Regions from separate parts of the Streptomyces sp. RK9 genome, predicted to be linked through region 1. Evidence: riboswitches for the same ligand, from Rfam matches in the RefSeq annotation. Region 1 holds a riboswitch; the other holds the start of a gene.

Region 1 (3,400 bases):
GCGGGTGAGCCCGGAGCCGCCCGCGTCCTCGGCGACGTACATCCCGCCGAGGCCGAGGTCGGCGGCCTTGCGCAGCACCTCCACCGGGAAGTGCTTCTCCTGGTCCCAGGCGAGGGCGTGCGGGGCGAGGTGTTCCTGGGCGAAGTCGAGGGTGGTCTCGACGATGGCGAGCTGGTCCTCGGTGAGCAGGGAACTGGTCATGGCGGTCACCGCATCGTCGGGATGGTGAAGCTCGCGCCTTCCTTGGCCCCGGAGGGCCAGCGCGAGGTGACGGTCTTGGTGCGGGTGTAGAAGCGGATGGAGTCCGGCCCGTGCTGGTTGAGGTCGCCGAAGCCGGAGCGCTTCCAGCCGCCGAAGGTGTGGTACGCGACGGGGACCGGGATGGGGACGTTGACGCCGACCATGCCGGTGTCGACGCGGCGGGTGAAGTCGCGTGCGGTGTCGCCGTCGCGGGTGAAGAGCGCGACGCCGTTGCCGTAGGGGTGCTCGCTGGGCAGCCGCAGCGCCTCTTCGTAGTCGGCGGCGCGGACCACGGACAGGACCGGGCCGAAGATCTCCTCCTGGTAGATCCGCATGTCCGGGGTGACCCGGTCGAAGAGCGAGGCGCCCGCGAAGAAGCCGTCCTCGTGGCCGGGGAGGGTGAAGTCCCGGCCGTCGACCACGAGTTCGGCGCCCTCCTCGACGCCGAGGTCGACGTAGGAGCGGACGCGGTCGAGGGCGTCGCGGCTGACGAGCGGGCCGAAGTCGGCCTCGGGGTCGTCGGAGCGGCCGATGCGCAGCGCGCCGATGCGGTCCTTGAGGCGGGCCACCAGGGCGTCGGCGGTGGACTCGCCGACCGGCACGGCCACGGAGATCGCCATGCAGCGCTCGCCCGCGGAGCCGTATCCGGCGCCGATCAGGGCGTCCACGGCCTGGTCGAGGTCCGCGTCCGGCATCACGATCATGTGGTTCTTGGCGCCGCCGAAGCACTGGGCGCGCTTGCCGTGGGCGGCGGCGGTGGCGTAGATGTGCGCGGCGATCGGCGTGGAGCCGACGAAGCCGAGGGCCTCGACGCGCGGGTCCTCCAGGAGGGTGTCGACGGTTTCCTTGCCGCCGTTGACGACGTTCAGGACGCCCGGCGGCAGGCCCGCCTCCAGGAAGAGCTCGGCGAGGCGCAGCGGGACGGACGGGTCGCGCTCGGACGGCTTGAGGATGAAGGAGTTGCCGCAGGCGATGGCGGGCGCGGCCTTCCACAGAGGGATCATCGCGGGGAAGTTGAACGGCGTGATGCCCGCGACGACGCCGATGGGGCGGCGCAGCGAGTGCACGTCGATGCCGGTCCCCGCGTTGTCGGTGAACTCGCCCTTGAGCAGGTGCGGGATGCCCGCGGCGAACTCCACGACCTCGAGGCCGCGCTGGAGGTCGCCGTGCGCGTCGGCGACGGTCTTGCCGTGCTCGGCCGACAACAACCGGGCCAGCGACTCGCGTTCGCCCTCGACGATCCGCAGGAACCGCATCAGGACGCGGGCGCGGCGCTGCGGGTTCCACTCGCCCCACTCGCGCTGCGCCTCGGCCGCGTCGGCGATGGCGGCCTCGGTCTCCGCGCGGTTCGCGAGCGGGACGCTGGCCTGTATCTCGCCGGTGTTCGGGTCGTACACGTCGGCGTGCGCGCCCGATGTTCCCGGGATGTGCTTGCCGCCGATGAAGTGGGTCAGTTCACGGACCATGGGAGCCTGCTCTTTCGTCAGGTGTGGATCCGGGGACGGGCGCGCCCGACCGGCCGTCGGCGGCGTGCGCGGGCATGCCGGGGTGACGGTCGGACAGAGGGACGCGAACGGCCAGGGGGCCGTCAGACAGCGGGGGTTGTCGCTCGCATCGCCGGATCACCTGGGTCGTGGGTGCGCACCGGGGCCATGCGTGTCTGCTCCATCCTCGTGGACAACACGGAACACCCCACGGCCGGTATCCTGACTCCCGGATCAGCGCCCGTTCTCCCGCCTTCCCAACGGACTTCTCCGTCAGTGGCGTTGTGTCACGCGAGAACGCACTCCCCGGTCACAGTGGCGGGACCGCGCCGGATTCACACCGGCTTCCCTGCACCGCGGGCTTCGTCACGAACATATACTTGGACGTCCTAGTAAGTCCACAGCGGACGGGTTCCCACTTGCCGTGGGAACCCCCTGTCCAGCTCCTAGTGGGGTGTCACGCCCCCAGTTCGGCGCGTACGACACCGGCAAGGCCCGCCAGCGCGGACGTGAGGTCCGCCGCGCTCGCCCCGCCGCCCTGCGCCACCTCGTCCGAGCCCCCGCCCCGCCCGCCGAGCAGCCGCTTGACCAGCGCGGACGCGGACAGTCCCGCCGCGCGCCCGGCCTTGTTCACGGCGACGACGAGTACGGGCTTGTCAGCGGTGAGGGCCACGGCGGCCACGCCCGGGCGCTCGCCGGGCAGCCGCCCGCGCACGTCCAGGGCGAGGGTGCGGGCGGCCCCGGCGTCGCCGTCCACGGTGGCGGTGACGACGCCCGTGCCGGCCACGTCGACCGCCCGGTCCGCCAGTTCGCCCGCGCGGACGGCGAGGGCCGCCTGCCGCAGCCGCTGGTTCTCGCGGTCGGCGGCCTTGAGCCGGTCGAGGAGTCCGGCGATGCGCTCGGGCAGTTCGGCGCGGGGCGCCTGCACCTGCTCGGCGATGCGGGCGACGAGGTCGCGCTCGCGCGCCAGATGAGCGAAGCCCTCGATGCCGACGGCGGCCTCCAGGCGCCGCATGCCCGCGCCGACGGACGACTCGGCGGTCAGCGCGACGACGCCGACCTGCGCGGCGTGCTCGACGTGCGTGCCGCCGCACAGCTCGCGCGACCAGGCGCCGCCGATCTCGACGACCCGTACCTGCTCGCCGTACGTCTCGTCGAACAGGGCGAGCGCGCCGAGCTCCTTGGCCTCGGGCAGCGTCATCCAGCGCACGCCGACGGGCAGGTCGCGGCGGAGCGCGCGGTTGGCGGCCTCCTCGACCTCGCTGCGGACGGTGGTGGAGAGCCCGCCGCGCCAGGGGAAGTCCAGGCGCAGATGGCCGGGGCGGTTGTAGGACCCGGACTGCAGGGCGGTGGGGCCGAGGACCTCGCGCAGGGCGGCGTGCAGGACGTGGGTGCCGGAGTGGGCCTGGCGGGCGCCGAGGCGCCACTCGGGGTCGACGGCGGCGTGCACGGGGTCGCCGACGGCCAGTTCGCCCGCGGTGACGCGGACCTGGTGTGCGACGAGTCCGGGCAGCGGTCGCTGCACGTCGAGCACGTCGGCCTCCACCGAGGCGCCGGAGAGCCGGCCCGCGTCGCTGTCCTGGCCACCGGACTCGGCGTAGAACGGCGTGCGGTCCAGGACGGCGGTGACGATCTCGCCGTCGCGGGCCACGGGCACGGGGCCCGCGGGGCCGAGG
Region 2 (3,400 bases), on a different replicon from region 1:
GACGGTTCGGTCGCCGAGTTCACGGTGGACGACGTGCAGGTCCTCGGCCGCGACGACTTCAGCGCGCGCACGGCCTACGGCCCCCGTGAGGAGGGCCGGGCCGAACTGCGCCTGATCACCTGCGGCGGCACCTTCGACCGCGCGAGCCGCACCTACTCGGCCAACGTGGTCGTGTCCGCCTACCTCACGGGGGCCGCGAAGCCGTAGCGGCTAGCTCGCCGGCGCGGCCGAGCCGTAGCCCGCCGCACCGGCCGTGACCGGCTCCTTCGTCCGCAGGGCACGCAGCCCGAGGCCGCCGAACACCCCCGCGAACACCGCCCAGAGCAGCACGTGCGACGCCAGGGACAGCATCCGGAAGTCCCACAGCAGGGTCGCGCTGACCGGGACCGGATCGGGGTTGTCGGGCAGCGCCCAGAGCAGCGCGAGGACCGCCACCGCCGTCACGGCGACCGCACACTGCCGCACCGGTACGGGGCGCGCGGCGAGGCGTACGTACACCTGCCACACCAGGAACATGCCGAGCACGCCGATCACGACGGCGCCGAGCCACATCTCCTGCCGGTCGCCCACCGTGCCCGCGTCGCCGACCCCGGGCGGGGCCGCCGGATAGCGCAGCGCGGGGAACAGCGAGACGGCGCAGAACGCGGCCGCGCAGAACGCGAGGGCGCGCGGCCACGGGTTGCCCCGCGGATCACGCCGGTGCACGAGCGCGTACGCGACGGCGAAGAGCACGCCGATCGCGAGCCCCGCCACGACCAGGGCGATCACCAGGCCCGCGTGCTGCGTGGAGCGCGAGAACAGCTCCTCGTGGTGCTGGACGGCGCCGCCCGCGGGCTCGTGCTCGTGCGAACGGGCCTCCTCGGCGCGGATCGCCTTGTCCATCAGGGGTTCGGCGAGCAGCAGCGAGAACAGGCCCGCGGCGAGCCCGCCGAGCGCTCCAGCGACCATCCCGCGACCGAGCAGCGGCAGCACGGGGGAGCCGCCGGTCCGGGCGGGAGCGGCAGCGGTGCGGGAGGTGCCGGCGGCCTCGGGGGTCGCGGACGCCTCAGCGGTCTCGGGCGACTTGGGGGATTCGCCCGGCGGACCGGGAGAGAGGTCGGAGTCGGAGGAGGAGTCGGAGGAGGGATCGGGGGCGGAGTCGGGGGAGGGGGCGGAGGAAGTGCGGGGAGCGGTGGGGGAGTTCGGGGAATTCGGGGACGTCGGCATGGTGCGCGCGGCCCCGATCAGTGGCAGGGGGCACCGAAGAGGTGCCTGCCGTCGTGGGCGAACTCGTGCAGGTAGTCGCCGGTCGCCGAGATCAGCGAGCCGTTGTCCATGAAGACGGCGTAGAGGGCGATCAGTGCGACGATCGCCGCGGCCGCCGCGATCAGCCAGTCGCGGGTCTCGATCGTCGCGGACTGTATCGCAGCCGTGTCGCTGTGTGGTGCGCTGTGCGCAGACGTGACGGACATGCCGGTGAGCCTCCTTCTGGGGTTTCCACGCCCCAAAGCAGGAGGACGACGGGTCAGTTCCTGACTTCCCGCGCGCGAGTGAGCGGTGACTCGCGCGGGGTGACAGTGGCGGGACCGTCCCGGATTCGCACCGGGTTCCTGGCAACCGTCGCCTCGATGTATGGACTTGTCGCCCGGAGAGTCCCAGGTGGTCATGGACACTGTCAACCAGTCCTCGCGCCCCTGACGTGCGGACTCGTGCGCACGGCGCGCACCCCGGCGCGCGGCGAGTGCGAACACAACCTGGCCCGGCCAACGACCCGCTCCCCCCGGAGCCGTCGACCGGGCTGGTCCTCGACCGCGCGCGCTCGAGCTGCGGGAGAAACCCGGCGCCGGCACGGGAGGCCTTGGATGGTCCCAACTGCGTGGGAGGTCCCGACGGTGTGGAAAAGGCAACTCCGGCCGGGGGCTTGGGCCTTAGCACTGACTCTAGAACGGAAGACGGCCGTGGCCTAGAGGGGTTTTGACGCCAAGTCCACAGCGCGCTCCGGAGGGTCACGGGTCCTCGTCGAGCAGGGTCGCGTCGTCCAGGGAGCCTTCGATCACCATGCCGGCGACCACGTCCATCACGAGCCGCTCCCGGCGCGCGTGCCGCCGCAGCGCCTCGAACGCCACGTCCAGACCGGTCCGCCAGCGCTCGGCCAGTATCCCCTTGGCCTGCTCGATGCGGATGCGGCTGGTCAGGGCGGATTGCAGCTGCCGGGAGAGGTCGCGGTACTCGGCGTACGCGCGGTGGTTGTGCAACCCGACCCCGGCGGCGTCGGCGAGCGCCTGCGCGAGCGCCAACGCGCTGTCCTCTTCGCCTTCTTGCGGACGGACGTGGGGCCGGTTCCCGTTCGGTGTCCGTGCCACGAAGACGTTGAGCGCGCCGAGCACCCGCTTGCGGGCCCGCAGCGGCACCGCGAACGTGTCGCCCACGCCCCGCGCCCGGGCCCGCTCGGTGAAGCCGGGCCAGCGGGCGAGCGCGTCGGCCGAGGTGACCCGGACGTGCGGCACGGGGGAGCCGGTGCCGTAGGACTCCAGGCAGGGGCCGTCCGACGCCTGCGCCTCCAGGAGGTCCTTGGCGAGATCACCGCCCTTGTCGCTGACGGCGAGGCGCACGGCGCTGTCGCCGTCGGCGTACATCACCCCGACGGCGAGCACCCCGAGGAGTTCCGCGCAGTGCTGGCAGACGCGGCGCAGGTGGGCCTCCGCGTCGAAGTCGTCGGCGGCAGTGTCGGCGGCCTCCACCAGGGCCTGCGCGAGCCTGCGCGCGGAGGTGCGGTCCATGACCCTCCCCTTCTCGCCCGCCCCCCACGGCCCCTCGCCTACCCCGCTTCGGCGGGCTGTAACAGGTCTCCTACAGGTGGGTCGCCGAGGCGGCCGGGCCTCGTGGGCCGCACCCAGTTATGTCAGGATTGAGCACCGGACTGTGCACCCTAGGGGGAGTGGATGTACCGCAAAATCACAGGTCGCGCGCGGGGCTACGCGGCCAGGGGGGTGTCGGTGACAGTGGCGCTCGCGGGGGCCGCGCTGCTGCTTTCCGGGTGCTCGTCGGACGGTGACGGCAAGGACGAGGAGGGCTCCGGCAGCGGCGTCAGCCAACAGCCCAAGGGCAAGGACCCGTTCTGGGTGAACCCCGAGGGGAACGCCGCCAAGCAGGTCGCCGCGTACGACAAGGACGGCAAGAAGGACGACGCCGAGCAGATCCGCAAGATCGCCGAGCAGCCCGTCGGCGAGTGGATCGGTCCGGAGAAGCCCGAGGAGGAGGCCCAGGGGTACACGGAGGCCGCCGAGAAGGCCGACCGGGACGCCCTCCTCGTCCTCTACAACATCCCGCACCGCGACTGCGGCCAGTTCTCCAAGGGCGGCGCCGCCGACGGCAACGCCTACCGCGCCTGGATCGACGGCGTCGCCAAGGGCATCGGCGA

The links. Region 1 has a riboswitch for cobalamin ahead of AB6L24_RS02255 (CoA-acylating methylmalonate-semialdehyde dehydrogenase). Riboswitches for the same ligand answer to the same signal wherever they lie in the genome.
Region 2: linked by a shared signal. The riboswitch ahead of AB6L24_RS39140 (CbtB-domain containing protein) and the one ahead of AB6L24_RS02255 (CoA-acylating methylmalonate-semialdehyde dehydrogenase) in region 1 are both predicted to bind cobalamin.

The regions. Positions count from the first base shown of each region.
Region 1 covers NZ_CP173703.1:519,374-522,773, forward strand. Annotated here, with positions in the region: gene AB6L24_RS02250 (acyl-CoA dehydrogenase family protein) at 1-201, opposite strand, end outside; gene AB6L24_RS02255 (CoA-acylating methylmalonate-semialdehyde dehydrogenase) at 207-1,706, opposite strand; cobalamin riboswitch at 1,919-2,116, opposite strand; gene alaS (alanine--tRNA ligase) at 2,182-3,400, opposite strand, start outside.
Region 2 covers NZ_CP173705.1:377,254-380,653, reverse strand. Annotated here, with positions in the region: gene AB6L24_RS39150 (class F sortase) at 1-207, shown strand, start outside; gene AB6L24_RS39145 (CbtA family protein) at 211-1,206, opposite strand; gene AB6L24_RS39140 (CbtB-domain containing protein) at 1,224-1,451, opposite strand; cobalamin riboswitch at 1,485-1,636, opposite strand; gene AB6L24_RS39135 (ANTAR domain-containing protein) at 1,986-2,759, opposite strand; gene AB6L24_RS39130 (glycoside hydrolase family 6 protein) at 2,970-3,400, shown strand, end outside.